One region of the Photobacterium sagamiensis genome, then DNA from elsewhere that is predicted to be linked to it. Evidence: predicted binding sites of a transcription regulator. Region 1 holds the regulator's gene; the other holds the start of a gene.

Region 1 (10,780 bases):
ACTGGGGGGCTTTCCGCGCTAAAGTTGAGAACGGCGTTTGGGTAGAAACTGTACCTTTCGAAAAAGACCTCCACCCAACCCCGATGATCAACGGTGTACGTGAAGTGGTTTACAACCCGGCACGTGTTAAATACCCAATGGTCCGTATCGACTGGCTAAAACACGGCTTCAAGTCTGATACAACACAACGTGGTGACAACCGTTTCGTTCGTGTGCCATGGTCCCAGGCGCTGGATTTCTTCTACCACGAAATGGAACGTGTACAGAACAGCTACGGCCCAAGTGCGCTATACGGCGGCCACACAGGCTGGCAGTCAGTAGGTAAACTTCACTCTGCGGGTACCATGATGAGCCGTGCTCTTGGCCTACACGGTACTTACCTAGGCAAAATGGGTGACTACTCTACAGGTGCTGCGCAGGTTGTTCTACCTTACGTTGCTGGTGCAATGGAAGTATACGAGCAGCAGACATCTTGGCCGCTGGTTCTTGAGCATTCTAACACCATTGTTATCTGGGGTTCTGACCCAATTAAAAACCTACAGGTTGGCTGGCTAGTTCCGGATCACAGCCCGTACGCTTATTTTCAGCAGCTAGCTGAGAAAGTGAAGAACAACGAGATCAAAGTTATCTACGTTGATCCAGTTCGTTCTGAAACTCAAAAAGCGATAGGCGGTGAGCAGATTTCTGTTAACCCGCAGACCGATGTACCCTTGATGCTGGCTATCGCACATACTCTGTATACCGAGAACCTGTACAACAAAGATTTCATTGCTGACTACACCACAGGCTTCAACAAGTTTGTTCCTTACCTAACCGGTGAGAAAGACGGCGTTGCGAAGACACCTGAGTGGGCAGAAAAAATCTGTGGCATCAAAGCAGATGACATTCGCGCCCTAGCTCGCCAAATGGCCTCTGGCCGTACTCAGATCATCGGTGGCTGGTGTCTGCAGCGCATGCAGCATGGTGAGCAGTACGCATGGATGCTTGTTGTTATTGCAGCAATGCTAGGCCAGATCGGTCTGCCTGGTGGTGGCTTCGGTTTCGGCTGGCACTACAATGATGCAGGATCTACGACCTCTAACGGTCCGCTAATGTCCGGCTTTAGCGGTGTAACGGGTGTTGACCCAATTCATAACGGTTCATTCAACGGCTACTCAACGTACATTCCGGTTGCACGTTTCGTTGACTGTATCGAGAACCCGGGCAAAACCATCCAGTGGAACGGTCACGATGTGAAGTACCCTGAAATGAAGATGGCTGTTTTCTGCGGTAACAACCCATTCCACCACCACCAGGATCGTAACAAGATGATCAAAGCGTGGCGTAAGCTGGAAACCGTTGTTTCTGTCGAGCACCAGTGGACAGCGACTTGTCGTTTTGCCGATATCGTTCTTCCTGCAACAACCACGCATGAACGTAACGATATCGAACAATACGGTAACCACTCAAACGCCGGTATTATTGCACTACCAAAAGTCGTTGAACCTATGTTTGAAGCGAAAGACGATTTCGATATCTTCCGCGAACTATGTCGCCGCTTTGACCGTGAAGAAGCGTTCACCGGTGGTAAATCACAGATGGAATGGATCGAACAGATCTATAACGGTGCACGTTTGCAGGGCCGTGGTCTTGGCGTTCGTATGCCTAACTTCAAGAAGTTCTGGGAAGGCGAAGGCTTCATTGAATTCCCTGAAGGTAAAGAGTGGGTTCGTCACGAATCATTCCGTAAAGAACCCGATCTGGAGCCACTAGGTACTGCTTCTGGCCTAATCGAGATTTACTGTAAGACAATCGCAGATATGGGTTACGATGACTGTCAGGGTCACCCAATGTGGTTCGAGAAGAATGAACGTAGCCACGGCGGTCCTCGTTCTAACAAGTTCCCGCTGAACCTGCAGAGCACGCACCCGAACCACCGTCTGCACTCGCAGCTTTGTTCGTCAACTGATCACCGTGCTACTTACGCTGTTGCGGATCGCGAACCTGTATACATCAGCACTGCAGACGCGAAAACACGCGGTATTAAATCTGGTGACATCGTTCGCGTATTCAACGACCGTGGTGAAGTTCTTGCTGGTGCCGTTGTTACTGACGACTACAAATCAGGTGTTTGTCGTATCCACGAAGGTGCATGGTATAGCCCGCTAGAAGGTGGCAAGCCAGGTACACTTTGTACTTACGGTGATCCAAACGTACTGACACAAGATGTCGGCTCATCAAAACTGGCTCAGGCAACATCTGCTGCTTCTGCCCAGGTAGAGATCGAGAAATATACGGGTAAAGTACCTGCAGTAACGGGTTTCAATGGCCCGGAAGAAGTTACTGATATCAACCCGCTCTTCCCGGCGATGGATTTAGCGTAATTCGCTTTATTCGAAAAGACATCAATAGCCTGCAGTTGCAGGCTATTGATAAATTTATAGGCGATGTGAGTAACAACATTGCCTTTCTTTCCCCAAAAATAGAACCTATTCACATATAATCATTAGCAACATTATGTTTTATGTGAATATGTTTTTAAGTGTCTGGAGTGACAGTGATCATGCAAGAATTTATTGCTTTCAACGAACAACGTGCTGAAATTTACTGGTGGATGTCTTCACTATTAGCTCGTGAGTTGACGACGGAAGATTTAGTGGAATATCACGGTGACGAGATGTTCACCTTCTTGTCTGGTCTTGGTATGACACCAGAGCTTAAACAGCCTGTCGAGTCATTCCGCGAGGCAATTAATCGCTTAAAGGTGCGTGAAGATGCACAGCTTGAGCTGGCAGCAGATTTTTGTGGCTTATTCCTGAGTACACCAAAGTCTGGTGCCCTGCCATATGCCTCTATGTATGTCGGTGAAAGCGGCCTGCTGAATGACAAGCCGGCACAAGACATGAACAAGCTAATGGAGCAGTACAACATTGCTCAACATAAAGAATTCAATGAACCCGCTGACCACATTGCTGTTGAGCTGGATTTCATGGGCAACCTGATTATCCTGGCTAACCATCAAAAAGACGAAGAAAAGCGAGAAGAAGTGATGCAGGCGCAGTTGTCATTCGTGAACAACATGCTATTGAACTGGCTGCCAATCTTTGCCCAAGCATGTAAATCACGCGATAACTTTGGCTTCTATACCGCAGCTGTTGATCTGCTTGTTGCATTTTGTAAATTAGACTCGGCATTCCTTGCCGGAGAAGAATAATAATCTAATCGGTCATCATAAATACTGAACCACACTATCTCTAGTTGCCGGCATTAAATGCCGGCTTTTTTTCTTCATACCAATTCCATTAATTATCTATCCCCACTCCCTGCTTGTTATATCGGTTCAGCAAACGAACAGCTTTCATGACAATACCCTGACATTACCTGCTCGTGACTTTTATAGATTTAAACAACACTGATAACAAAGAGATATCTGCGATGCATAAACTCAATACGCTAGTAAAGCCCTCTCCATCGATGAAGAGCTGGTTTGTTAAAATGTCTTTGCCTCTGGTATTTTTATCTATGATATTGCTGGCTCCTCAAGTTAATGCCAGTGGCATAGCCGCTGATTCAATAGTTGCACAACGAGATACAGTAAACCGCATTAATTCAATCCAGCGGGATCTCACCAGCATCAGGCAGCAAACCCTGCAAGCTAACCCAGACTTGGCAGAACAATCTAAGCAGTTAGAGAGCAAGTTTCAGCAAAAAGCAGATGAAATCGGCTATGCGCCTGAAGAGTTCATAGCTAAAGCACAAGAGATCCAAGAGCAAGTTCAGGATACTTCCCTTAGCGAAGAAAAGCGCAGTGAGCTAATTAAAGAGTTTACAGCGGCCAAACAAACAATGGCGGAACAACGCCAGGCTATCATGGCCGACAAAGACCTAATGGGTATGCAGGAAAAGCTCCAGCAAGATACCTTCGCGGCAATGAAAGCCCAGGATCCCAAAACAGAGCAATTGGTTGATGAACTAAATAATTTAATCGAGACTATTCAGTAATAGCAAAGATTGGTTAAAGTGACTCACCGCGGCAAGTGTGCCGCGGTGAAGTTGGATTAGCAATCATCTTCATAATCGCTCAGATTAATTCCCATCTCCTTGGCCACATCGGCCCAGTAGGGCTCGGCTTCGCAAACACAACAATCACACCAGGGGGCAATCCCTTCATGCATACTTAACCGTTTGTTTCGTCTCGCAGTTCGGGAAATCTGATGCCCCTGCTCTTTGGTGGGGCCAGTTAGCGCTGTTACCATCGCTATTACTCCAAGCAGCCTGCTCAATATTAATTTTAATCTAAATTTGCTGACATGGACTTCGAGCTGCTCATTGGTAATTAAAGCTCAATAGCTTTATTCTGGCTAAGTAACTTCATCCCTTGGATATGTTTTACAAACCATTTCACAATTGCCAGAGCAGCAATGATAAGGCCAACAACCGGAATGACGTGAAGAGCCTTATCCAGAAAATCGCTGTGTACCCAATACTCAGCGCCAGCAACCATTCCTGTAGTAGTCGCTGCAGTTACACCCAGCACCACAAAGAAAGTAAAGAACAAGAAGAAGGTGCGAATAATGGTGTAGTAATGACTGTAAGTCAGTTCATCAGTGCCTTTATTCAACTGGTAAGCGGAATATATAACCGCAACAATGCCTGAAATCATTAAAGTTAAAGGCGTAAGAAAGCTCGCAATGTAAGCAAAGCGAACACCACTTTTATTATCACCGGACATAAATTTGACCCAATATCATCGTCGTTAATATGACAATTATCACACGAATTTCCGACACATCAAGCGAGCCCAAGTGTTACGATGATCCTGATCAAGCGTTTCCGCCAGAGTCCGCAATAACGACCTAAACAAACAAGGGACCAACCAACTATGTCGTCGTTACTGACCTGAAAAGCCTAGCCAAAATCTCTCATTAAAGACTTTAAAAAGCATTTATCCATGCATTATTATGAACCTAGTTTACTGAAGTTGCATAAAGATTGTTGATGTCTATCAAGTAATTTCCTCTTGGTATACAGAAACGTTGCACTGTGCGCTACACTCAGTAAAATGTGAACGCAAGCGATTACACAGTGAAACGCCTTTTGGGGCTAGCATTAATACCAAGCCGCTCGTTAGAGAAGCGGCTTTTTGACGTTTTATACTTTGTGAAATATCAATCGTACCAAATTGAATAAATAGGTAATTAACGGTTGCGTAGTTACTCAATTTGGTATCAGTTAAGAATTGGTCGGATCAGACCTCTGACCTACAATTATTAGAAGAATAAATATGGCAACGATTAAAGATGTTGCACGTATGGCTGGTGTGTCGACCACAACAGTTTCTCACGTGATCAACAAAACCCGCTTCGTGGCAGAAGCAACACAGAAAAAAGTACTGGCCGCCGTTGATGAACTCAACTACGCACCCAGTGCGGTAGCACGAAGCCTCAAATGTAATACGACTCGCACCATTGGTATGTTGGTAACCAAATCAACCAACCCGTTTTTTGCCGAAGTCATTCACGGTGTTGAAGAGTATTGTTACAAGGATGGCTACACCCTGATCCTTTGTAACACCGAAGGTAACTTATCTAAGCAACGTGATTACCTGCGCATGCTAGCTGAAAAGCGTGTTGATGGATTGCTTGTGATGTGCTCGGATATCGACCAAGAGCTACTTGACCTACTTGAACGTAAAAGTGATCTGCCAATGGTGATCATGGACTGGGGCCCGGAAAGCCCGCATACAGATAAGATCCAGGATAACGCTGAATTTGGTGGTTACATTGCTACCAAGCATTTTATTGAACACGGCCATGCTAAAATTGGCTGTCTGTCAGGTCATGTTGAGAAAGTCACCTGCCGTGAGCGTTTAAAAGGTTTCAAAAAAGCAATGGCAGAAGCCAATCTGGTCGTGAATGATGATTGGATTCTTGAAGGGGATTTTGAATGTGAGTCTGCTGTTGCAGCTGCTAACCAGTACATTGCAATGGACGAGCGCCCTACTGCCATCTTTTGTTTCAACGACATTATGGCAATGGCATTGATCAGTACTTTTGAGCAGGCAGGTATCCGCGTACCTGGCGATATTTCTATCATCGGTTACGACAACATTGAGCTAGCACCATACTTCTCACCACCGTTGACCACTATCCACCAGCCTAAACGTCGTTTAGGTAAGACGGCAGTCGAAATTCTGATGGAACGCGTGAAAGATAAGGATCATGCCCGACGTGTGTTTGAAATGGCACCTGAATTAGTGATTCGGAAATCTGTCAAAGACTTAAACTGATCCCACTGCGTACAACAAGAAGCCGACAAGTCATCACTTGTCGGCTTTTTTAGACACGAATATATCATCAGAAAAAATGCTCAATTCAATTTAACAGCGGCGTAAAACATATAAAAAAGCAAATAACTGGAAGCAGTATCACATTTCCAATAGCTTAGAGTAAGAACAAATACCTTATCTACGATAAACTTTATTAAGTCACGAACAAGGCAAACCACCCGAAAGAGTGGGACGCAAAGCTTCCGGCCTAAAAGAAAGTGGTTTTTTATAACTAACTTAACTTATGGTAGCGGGGTTACCGATGGATTTTTGCTCGGATACGGTCAAATTTTTACACACATTTGACAAAACTATTCGGCAACTTGCTAATCTGATTTCCTCGCTCCGATGTTAGGTGACTCAAAGTATTTTTCACCGAGAAGAAGCATGGATAAACCAGTACTAAAAGACACATTAAAATTATTTGACTGTTTAGAGTGCATTAAGTCACGCTCGATGTTTGGCGGTTTTGGTATTTTCGCCGGTGAAACTATGTTCGCTCTCGTAGTGAACGATAAACTACACTTGCGTGCAAATGCCGATAATGAACAAGAATTTAAGCAAGCCGGCCTTGAACCATACGTGTACAAGAAGCGCGGATTTCCGGTTGTCACCAAGCATTATGCTATTCCTGACCAATGGTGGAATGACCCAAGTAAAATTCTCTGCCAGGCAAAACGCTCTCTAGCGGCAGCCCAACAAGATAAAAAGACCAAAAGCAACACCGGTCCTAATCGTATCAAAGACCTTCCGAACTTACGTTTAGCCAATGAACGAATGTTAAAGAAAGCAGGCATTGATACCATAGAACAACTTTTTGATCTTGGCGCACTTGATGCCTACAAAGCTTTACAGCAAACGCATCAAGAATCATTAAATGTCGAGTTGTTATGGGCATTGGAAGGTGCGATCAGTGGTAAACATTGGTCTGTTATCACTGAACAGCGACGTACCGAGTTGTTGTCTGCGTTACCATAATCAATTGATCAACCATGAAAGAGGCGCATCACGCCTCTTTTTTTACCTCACAGATCTCTCTGTCTCTGCTTCTCCAGCAGACTATGCATAAAAGCTCGTATTACCTTATGTCAGGCTATGTCAAATATTGAACCCTCTCACAAAGCTGCTCATAAATGCATCAATAAGCTTTCAATTAATATGAAGGTTTGTAAAATCATGCGAGCATTATTTACTGAGAGGTTGCTATGTTCTGCTCCAAGCCTTTCCCGGGTCAAACAGATCACATATTTAGAGACAAATTTTATAAGTGGCCAAAGCTACTTCGCAGTTTGATCTTTATCAGTTTGCTACCACCGTTAATGGCGATGTTTTTTGTTTACAACCAGTTTGCACCGTTAGATCTGCTGTATGACACTCTTACCATCATTGGTGCATTTAACCTTTTAATGCTGTTTTGGGGCTTAATCCTTAAAATAAGAGCTAAAAAATATTGGTACCGTAATTACCATATTGGTAAAACCATGTTGTTAGCTTTACTTCCTGTGGTGGCCTGCGGTTATTTGCTAGCCACAGAACAACCTGATTCGCGGGTTGCACAGCAAGTTGAGATTCAAAGTGTTGAAATAACCATCAACTAATCGAATTAAAAGATATATTTCATAAATTCCTGAAATATTCATACCCTTAGCCCGGTCTTTGTTGCTGCGTTGGTATAGCATTGAGTTATGCCAGAACAACTACAGCAATAAGGATCCAAAGTGCGTATTTCAACCAAGCCTCGTTATTCCTTTTCTATTAAACCATTACTTTGGCTTCAAAAACGCCATTATGGGGAAGTCTTAAACCCCGCCCTGCTGTGGGGAAGACGTCCGGCACTGTTCTGGCTAGTTGCGGGTTTCTTTGGTTTTCTCGATCGTAAGTCATCACCTATCTCTCCCGTGATCCGCTCTTTAGTTGGTGTACGCGTATCACAGCTTAACGACTGTGCCTTCTGCGTTGATGCCAACGGCATGAAACTCGCCGAACGCTGCAACTCTGTCGAAAAAATTACAGCCCTTGCCCACTGGCAGCAAAGCGAATTATTCACAGAGCAAGAACAGATTGTTTTAACCTATGTGGAAGCGATGACGATCACAGGCCAGCGCGTTAGCGAAGAAATGATCGCCAATCTTAAAAAGTGGTTTGATGAAGATAGTATTGTTGAGCTGACGGCGTTAGCGGCATTCCAGAACTTATCCGCTAAATTTAATACGGCGCTTGATGTTCCTAGTCAAGAGCTATGTTCTTTACCTATACAAGTTGACGATGAGAAGGATTCATCAGCAGCTGAATCACAAACTAAATAGCAGAGGTGTCATCATGGATAGAAAAAAACTCCTGCTCCTCGTTACAATTATCACCCTGATTGGGCTCTGGTTCGCGTTTGATCTGGGGCAATACTTCACCCTGGAACAAGCTAAGGCTCAGCAACTAGCATTAAAAGACACCATTGCCGAACAACCTTTCTTGTCTAGTCTGGTGTACTTTGCCGTTTATGTGATTGTAACGGCTCTGTCATTGCCCGGTGCCGCCATCATGACGCTGTTAGGTGCTGCATTATTTGGTTTCTGGTGGAGCTTAGTACTGGTGTCTTTTGCCAGTTCTATTGGCGCAACGTTAGCATTTTTATTCAGCCGCTTTATTCTACGTGACTGGGTACAAGCTAAATTCGGTAATCGTATTGCTCCGATTAATGCCGGTATCGAAAAAGACGGGGCTTTCTACCTGTTCACCCTGCGTTTAATTCCCGTGTTCCCATTCTTTGTGGTAAACCTGTTAATGGGTTTAACCCCGCTGAATACCCGTATGTTCTACGTTGTGAGTCAGTTAGGTATGCTGGCAGGTACCGTGGTGTATCTCAACGCAGGTATGCAGTTAGGTGAAATTGAAACATTGAGCGGTATTATTTCAGCGCCTGTATTGGCCTCTCTTGCACTGCTGGGAATTTTCCCTCTCATTGCTAAGTTCATCATGAACATCATTACCCAACGTCGCGTATATGCTGACTGGCAGCGCCCTGATCAGTTTGATCAGAATATGGTGGTTATCGGTGCGGGTGCCGGCGGCTTAGTGAGCTCGTATATTGCCGCAGCCGTTAAAGCCGAAGTAACCCTTATCGAGAAACATCAAATGGGGGGGGACTGCCTCAATACCGGGTGTGTACCATCAAAAGCGATTATCCGCGCTGCACACTCCATGGCTGAAATTTCCCGTGCCCATGAATTTGGTATCACAACGGATAAGCCACAGGTCAATTTTGAACAGGTGATGGCACGTATTCATAACGTTATTGCTAAAATCGAACCCCACGACTCGGTCGAACGTTACTCCAAGCTAGGGGTTAACTGTGTCAAAGGCGAAGCACAAATCCTTTCCCCATGGGAAGTGGAAGTGAATGGCAAGCGCATCACCACCCGTAACATTGTTATCGCAACAGGTGCCCGTCCATTAGTCCCTAATATTCCAGGACTGCAAGATGTTAATTACTTAACGTCTGATACAATCTGGTCGCTTAAAGAGCAGCCAAAACGCTTGCTAGTACTTGGCGGGGGCCCGATTGGTTGTGAACTCGCGCAGAGCTTCAGTCGTTTAGGTAGCCGGGTAATCTTAGTCGAAATGGCGGAGCAACTACTCATTCGCGAAGATAACGACGCCTCACTTTTAGTCAAAGCAAGCATGATCAAAGATGGAGTTGACATCAGACTTGCCCATAAAGCGATACGCTTCGAGTCAGTTTCTGAAAAAGGTCTCACGCAAGACGATGACACACATGTTCAACGCGCTTATCTGGAAAACAACGGTGAACAAGTCATTATTGAATTTGATGCCGTTATGCTCGCCCTTGGTCGCGTGGCAAATGTTCAGGGTTTTGGTCTTGAACAGCTCGGTATTACGACAACAGAACGTGGCACCGTTGAGGTGAACGATTACCTGCAAACCAAATATCCTAATATTTTTGCCGTCGGTGATGTGTCGGGGCCTTTTCAGTTAACCCACGCAGCAGCACACCAAGCATGGTATGCCGCAGTCAACGGCCTGTTTGGCCAGTTTAAGAAATTTAAAGCCGATTATTCCGTATTGCCCGCGGCGACTTACACCTCACCCGAAGTTGCCAGAGTCGGTATTAACGAAAAAGAAGCGCAAAACAAAGGTATTAACTATCAAGTTGTTACTTATGGTATCGACGATCTTGACCGGGCGATCACAGACGGCGAAGATTACGGTTTTATCAAAGTGATCACCCCGAAAGGTAAAGATAAAATTCTCGGTGCAACAATTGTCGGCAATAATGCCGGTGAGCTACTCGCTGAATTTACCTTAGCCATGCGTCATGGGTTGGGGCTGAATAAAATACTGGGAACGGTTCATCCCTACCCGACCATGAGTGAAGCCAATAAGTATACGGCAGGTGTCTGGAAACAAGCGAATGCACCACAGGTGCTATTGGCTTGGGTGAAAAAGTATCACACCTGG
Region 2 (7,160 bases), on a different contig from region 1:
GAGCATCGCGCAGGGGGTGGTTACCGATATACCAGCATTGCTCCGGGCTGACCTTACCTCTTTGACATGCCGCCTTAAAAATCCCCAAATCCGGCTTTGCTACGCCAGCCTGCTCCGATGTCATCACAAAACGAAAATAGTGACGAATACCGGTTTGCTCCAATTTGGCTTCTTGCTGATAGGTAAAACCATTACTGATCACAGCAAGAGGTGCGGTATCTTTTAACCGTTGCAATGCCGGTTCAACATCCGGAAACAAACGCCAGTGTTGTTGATAGATATTAAAATACTCGGTGAAGAGTTGATCGGCTTGTTTACAGGTTAACGGGCGCTTAAATAATTCACTGATACGAGCCCGGCGCTGCTGTTCAAAATTCAGCTCGCCAGCTCGCCAGCGGGCACGGTGTTTATCTGTAATCTGCCGCCATATCACTTCTGGCGTGTCTGTCAGTGCAATAACATTGTCATGATATCGTGAGACGAAGGTACGGATTGCATCCTGCTCCGCACCATCATGATCGAGTAACGTATTATCAAGATCGAAGAAAATCATACAGCCTCCTCACAATCACCAACCATTCTCCCAAATTAATAACAAATTATCTACAAGGCGAGAAAAATCGAACATCGGTGCTGATAAAGACTAATTTAGCCTGTTTTTTGGCCGTTTTTCTGCGTTTTGTGATTAAAAAAGCCGCGACCTGATCAGGTCGCGGCTTTTTTGCTACTTAAACACTTGGGTCTACATCAACCGATATTAACGCGCGCGTTACGGAACATACGCATCCACGGGCTATTTTCGCTCCAGTCATCCGGGTGCCATGAGTTGGCCACGGTGCGGAACACTCGCTCAGGGTGAGGCATCATGATAGTCACACGACCATCCGTTGTTGTCAGGCCCGTAATACCGTTTGGCGAACCGTTCGGGTTAGCCGGGTAATTCTGGGTGACATTACCGAAGTTATCCAGGTAACGCAGAGCCACCGTACCGGATTGCTCAATCGCATTGAGGTGCTCACCGTTACGCACTTCCACACGACCTTCACCGTGGGAAACCGCGATAGGCATACGAGATCCCGTCATCTCATTAAAGAACAAAGAGTCACTCTTCTGAACTTCAACCAGGCTGAAGCGTGCTTCAAAACGTTCTGATTCGTTACGTACGAAACGTGGCCACAGATCGGCGCCGGGAATTAGGTCATGCAAGTTCGACATCATCTGACAACCGTTACAGACACCAAGTGCCAGTGTATCGTTGCGATGGAAGAAGGCTTCGAATTGATCACGTGCCATGTTGTTGAACAACACTGACTTCGCCCAGCCTTCACCGGCACCTAATACGTCACCGTAAGAGAAGCCGCCACAAGCAACCAGACCATTGAAACCGTCCAGCTTCACGTTGCCAGAAAGAATATCACTCATGTGAACGTCTCTCGCTTCAAACCCTGCACGATCAAAGGCTGCTGCCATTTCCACGTGGGAGTTTACGCCCTGCTCTCGCAGGATAGCCATTTGCGGTTTGGCGCCCTTGTTTATAGCAGGAGCCCCTGCTTTTCGTGAAGAGATAAAGGGTGCGGCAATATCTTTATTAAGATCAAAGCTTAGTTTGGTGTTCAAACCAGGATCGCTGTTGTCTTTCTTCGCTTCAAACTCTTGCAATGCACCTGCCGGGTTATCACGCATCGCCTGCATCTGATACGTGGTTTCAGCCCAGATAGTACGAAGCTCTGTACGGCTCTGTTCTAAAACGCGGTCGTTACCATTCCAGATACGAACCACATCTTCATCAATCACAGTACCGATAATATGGCTACATGCTTCCAGACCGTTTGCTGCCAGTACCGATTGAACAGTATCGAGATCTTCAGTGCGAACTTGCAATACCGCACCTAACTCTTCGTTAAATAGCGTTGCCAGTACATCTTCACACTCGTCAAATTCAGTGGTGTTGATATCCACTTCAACACCGGTGTGACCTGCAAATGCCATTTCAGCCAGCGTTACATACAGACCACCATCACCACGGTCATGGTAAGCCAGTACTTTCTCATCACGAACCAGTGCTTGAACTGCGTAGAAGAAACCTTTTAGTAGCTCAGGGCTATCAACATCAGCAGGCTTGTCCCCCAGTTGCTTATAAACCTGTGCCAGTGCCGTTGCACCGAGGCGATTTTGACCACAGCCGAGATCAATCAAGACCAGACTGGATTCGCCTTTATCTGTACGTAGCTGAGGCGTTACTGTTTTACGTACGTCTTCAACACGGCCAAATGCGGTAATAACCAATGATAGCGGAGAGGTAACTTCTTTCTGTTCACCGTCTTGTTCCCACTTGGTCTTCATCGACATCGAGTCTTTACCAACGGGAATGGTCAGGCCAAGCGCCGGACACAGCTCTTCACCAACCGCTTTAACGGCTTCGTACAGACCCGCATCTTCGCCTGGGTGGCCAGCAGGAGACATCCAGTTCGCTGACAGATTGATACGCTTCATGTCGCCGATATCAGCACTTGCGATGTTGGTGATGGCTTCACCGACGGCTAAACGTGCAGACGCACCGAAATCAAGCAATGCAACAGGTGTACGCTCACCCATAGACATCGCTTCACCGTGATACGTGTCATAGCTCGCTGCTGTTACGGCACAGTTAGCAACCGGAACCTGCCATGGACCCACCATCTGATCACGCGCAACCAAACCTGTTACCGTACGGTCACCAATGGTGATCAGGAAGGTTTTCTCAGCAACCGCGGGCAGACGAAGTACACGGTGTGTTGCTTCTTCTAACTTGATCGCGCTGCGATCAATGGCCTGACCTTCTGCTTTTTGCGTCTTAACATCGCGATGCATCTTCGGCGCTTTGCCCAACAAGATGTCCATCGGCATATCAATTGGCGTGTTGTCAAAATGGCTGTCTTCCAGCGTTAGGTGACGTTCTTCAGTTGCTTCACCCACGACTGCGTACGGCGCACGCTCACGCTTACAGATTGCATCAAATGCCGCCATATTTTCTGGCGCAACTGCCATAACATAACGTTCTTGCGATTCGTTACACCAGATCTCCAGCGGGCTCATGCCAGGTTCATCATTAGGTACATCACGCAGCTGGAATTTACCGCCACGTTCGCCGTCATCAACAAGCTCAGGTAATGCATTAGAAATACCGCCCGCACCCACATCGTGGATAAAGGCGATTGGGTTGTTTTCTCCCATCTGCCAGCAACCGTCGATCACTTCCTGGCAACGACGTTCCATCTCTGGATTTTCACGCTGTACCGACGCAAAATCTAAATCTTCCGCAGACTGACCCGATGCCATGGATGAAGCAGCGCCACCGCCCAAACCAATGTTCATCGCAGGGCCACCAAGTACGATAAGCTTCGCACCGACTGGGATTTCTTTTTTCTGTACGTGTTCTGCGCGAATGTTACCCATACCACCAGCAATCATGATTGGCTTGTGGTAACCACGGATTTCTTCACCGTTGTGTGAGGTCACTTTTTCTTCGTAGGTACGGAAGTAACCTAACAGGTTAGGACGTCCGAATTCGTTGTTAAATGCAGCGCCACCTAGCGGGCCTTCGAGCATGATATCTAATGCGTTAACAATACGGCCCGGCTTACCGAAGTCGGTTTCCCATGGCTGTTCGAACCCAGGAACACGCAAGTTAGACACAGTGAAGCCCACCAGACCTGCTTTTGGCTTACCGCCGATACCGGTCGCGCCTTCATCACGAATTTCACCACCAGAGCCGGTAGAAGCACCAGGCCAAGGAGAAATTGCAGTTGGGTGGTTATGAGTTTCTACCTTCATCAGGATATGTGCCGCTTCCTGATGGTAGTTATATTGGCGAGACTCTGGGTTGGGGAAGAAACGGCCGACTTCAGAGCCTTCCATGACTGCGGCATTATCTTTGTACGCAGACAGAACGTGCTCATGGTTCTTTTCGTAGGTGTTCTTGATCATTTTGAACAATGACTTTTCCTGATCGACACCGTCGATAGTCCAGTCAGCGTTAAAGATCTTATGACGACAGTGCTCTGAGTTTGCCTGCGCAAACATCATCAGTTCGATGTCGTTAGGGTTGCGTCCTAACTTAGTGAAGTTTTCAACTAAGTAGTCGATTTCATCTTCAGCCAGTGCCAGGCCTAGCTTCAGGTTCGCCTCTTCCAGCGCTTTTCGGCCGTCAGCTAAAATATCAACGCTCTGAACCGGTGCCGGCTCCGCTTGGGTAAAGAGTGCAGTCGCGGCATTTAAATCAGTGAAAACAACTTCCATCATACGGTCGTGGATCAGACCTTTGAGCTCAGTCAGTTGTACATCCGTCAGATCAGCCGTTGTGTCGACATAATAAGCCGTACCACGCTCTAAGCGCTTGACGTTATGTAGTGCACAGTTATGGGCGATATCCGTCGATTTGGAAGACCATGGAGAGATTGTTCCCGGACGAGGGATAACCAGAAGCATTGTGCCTGTCGGCTCATGCTCAGCAATCGTCGGACCGTAGGTTAGCAGGCTTGCCAGCTTGCTTTGCTCATCAGCATTCAGGGGAGCCGATACATCAGCAAAATGCATAAACTCAGCGTAAATGCCTGACACAGGCAGATCTAACTCGCGGCAACGCTCTAATAGCTTATTAACGCGAAACTCAGACAGTGCGGGTGAACCACGCAAAATTTCCATGTGCGTACGTCTCTCGATTAGCAGTTGAATGAAGGTGATATTGGCCTAACACCCAGTTCAGTCACTGGGCTAATTACGTCAATGCCACCTTTTTCACCGAATTGACCCGATCAATCGAGGCGAGTAACTCACGATGGAGCGTAGTATAAAGGAATTTTTTTTGTGACGTAACTCCTGACGCAACCGTTTGCGTGTTTTTTTTCGCTCGTGGCAAAATATGAGGAAAAAGACAACGTTTTACCACTGTAGATGTCTAAAAGAGTAATTCTTCCCGAGAACAAGGCAGAGTCACTTTGCTCAATTGCCTACCTTTGGTATAAAGAACACCAAATTATAACGATGAGCATTTTTTGTTGAGCAATGATCTGTTAATCACGAAGGTTCGATACCTCTTTATTATCTTCCTGACGTTTATGCTACTTTCCGGGTGTAAGTGGCAGGAGAGCACGCAAAGCGATCTTAAGCAGATCCGCGAAAGCGGCGTTCTTCGGATTGGTACGCTGAACAACCAGCTGTCTTATTACATTGGCACTGATGGCCCGACGGGGCTCGATTATGAACTCGCCCAGCGTTTTGCCAGTAAATTAGGTGTCAAACTGGAAATGCAGCCAATGTTTACCCTGTCAGGCCTGTTTCCCGCTTTACAACGTGGCGATGTCGATATCATTGCCGCAGGATTGACGATAATCCCTGATCGCTTAGTCTCATTCCATCCGGCACCGGCTTATTATTATGCCAGCCAGCTAGTCGTGTATAAAAAAGGACAATGGCGCCCTCGTACTCCGGCCGATCTTGCCAAGAATAAAGGTAGCTTAACCGTCGTCAAAGGCTCCAGCCATGAAAAACGCTTGCTAGAGCTGAAAGCTGTGTATCCGAAACTTACCTGGGAATCGGTCGAAGATATAGACAGCGAAGAACTGCTGCGCATGGTTGCCGCGGGTAAGCTGGATTTTACCGTTGCAGATTCAGTTGATGTCGCACTGATCCAGCGTATTCACCCTGATATTGCGCTGGCGATGGAGCTGACCGAAGATGAAGCGATCAGCTGGTTTGTCAATAGCACAGCCGATGACAGCCTTTATGCACTGTTAATTGAATTCTTCGGCGAATTGCAGCAGAGCGGTGAATTAGCCCAGCTGGAAGAAAAGTACTTTGGTCACGTCGACAAGTTTGATTATGTTGATACCCGTGCATTTTTACGTGCGATCGAGAGCAAGTTACCTCAGTGGGAGTCTCTGTTTAAGAAGTATTCCAATGAACTTGACTGGCGTCTGATCGCCGCATTGTCATATCAGGAGTCACACTGGAACCCACGTGCGGTTTCACCAACCGGTGTAAGGGGCATGATGATGCTGACGTTACCCACCGCAAAATCGGTTGGTGTTAAAAACCGGCTCGATCCTGAGCAAAGTATCCGCGGCGGTAGCGATTACTTGCGCAAGATGATCAGCCGTGTTCCTGACAGTATCGAAGATCACGAAAAAGTCTGGTTCGCCCTGGCATCGTATAACGTCGGCTTCGGCCATCTGATGGACGCTCGCCGATTAACCAAACAACAAGGCGGAAACCCTGATGCCTGGAGTGATGTTAAACAACGTCTGCCATTGTTACGTCAGCAGAAGTACTACAAACAGACTCGCTACGGTTATGCCCGGGGGGATGAAGCGCTCAACTATGTAGAAAATATCCGCCGTTACTACCAGAGCATTATTGGTTACGAACAAGCGCATAACCGTGAGCCGCAGAGCGAAGAAATTCAGGTGATTGATGGTTTAAAAACCATCACCTCAATCTTACCGGCCAAACAGGTCAGTAATCAGACTGTGAACAGTAACGCAGAAGCGACGAACGAAATCAGCCGGTAGCCTTATCCCGATTGGTTCAAGCTAATACTCACAGCCCTACTTGATGTAGGGCTGTGTTTTTTTGAGATCACAAATAGACGGGCTGATTTTACAGAGATTAGGATCAAGATGAGACCTGGATCATTCTCAATTTTATATAATTAAGTCACAATCCAAGCAATGATGCTTACTGTGATCAGTGTTTGGCTGTCACATCTTTTCGGAAGAGAAAACAATGAGATTCTCGAAACAACATTCGGCAATTAAGCGTTTAAGGCAACGCCTCACATCGGCAGCAACCCGCCGTAAACGCTTAAGTATCAATACTCATCGTAAAACACTCTGGCGCCAGCGTACTTATATTGTTGCCGCTAACATTGCCAGCTAATACCGCTGACTGACAGAACTGCTTTCAGAGACTACTGGTTTCAGATACTAAAGAATAGAGCTCGGTCATTTCCTGTTTACAGGTATTTCCGAGCTTTTTATTTCTATCCTACAGCTTAGCTTGCGCTGCCTGTCTTTTTTCTCCGCTTTTTTTTCAGCCCGGCGACGCTTAAAAAAGGCCTGTAGTTGTACGCGGCATTCCTCGGCCAATATTCCCGACTGGCAACCGACATGGTGATTCACCTG

What was found. The regulator PurR, encoded in region 1, represses purine synthesis genes. The targets are predictions, from matches to a motif close to TNANGNAAACGTTTNCNTNA.
Region 2: purL (phosphoribosylformylglycinamidine synthase) is a predicted target of PurR. The motif match lies at 4,859-4,878, and genes of this name have one in related genera.

Annotation. Positions count from the first base shown of each region.
Region 1 is NZ_JAKJSP010000047.1:2,875-13,654, forward strand. It holds gene torA (trimethylamine-N-oxide reductase TorA) at 1-2,363, shown strand, start outside; gene torD (molecular chaperone TorD) at 2,543-3,193, shown strand; gene L4D76_RS20745 (hypothetical protein) at 3,415-3,981, shown strand; gene L4D76_RS20750 (hypothetical protein) at 4,038-4,235, opposite strand; gene L4D76_RS20755 (hypothetical protein) at 4,316-4,711, opposite strand; gene purR (HTH-type transcriptional repressor PurR) at 5,264-6,268, shown strand; cyclic di-GMP riboswitch class I at 6,467-6,571, shown strand; gene L4D76_RS20765 (TfoX/Sxy family DNA transformation protein) at 6,695-7,285, shown strand; gene L4D76_RS20770 (hypothetical protein) at 7,513-7,905, shown strand; gene L4D76_RS20775 (carboxymuconolactone decarboxylase family protein) at 8,026-8,613, shown strand; gene L4D76_RS20780 (dihydrolipoyl dehydrogenase family protein) at 8,627-10,780, shown strand, end outside.
Region 2 is NZ_JAKJSP010000049.1:5,871-13,030, reverse strand. It holds gene L4D76_RS21245 (HAD family hydrolase) at 1-553, opposite strand, end outside; gene purL (phosphoribosylformylglycinamidine synthase) at 748-4,683, opposite strand; gene mltF (membrane-bound lytic murein transglycosylase MltF) at 5,034-6,548, shown strand; gene L4D76_RS21230 (hypothetical protein) at 6,763-6,915, shown strand; gene tadA (tRNA adenosine(34) deaminase TadA) at 6,981-7,160, opposite strand, start outside.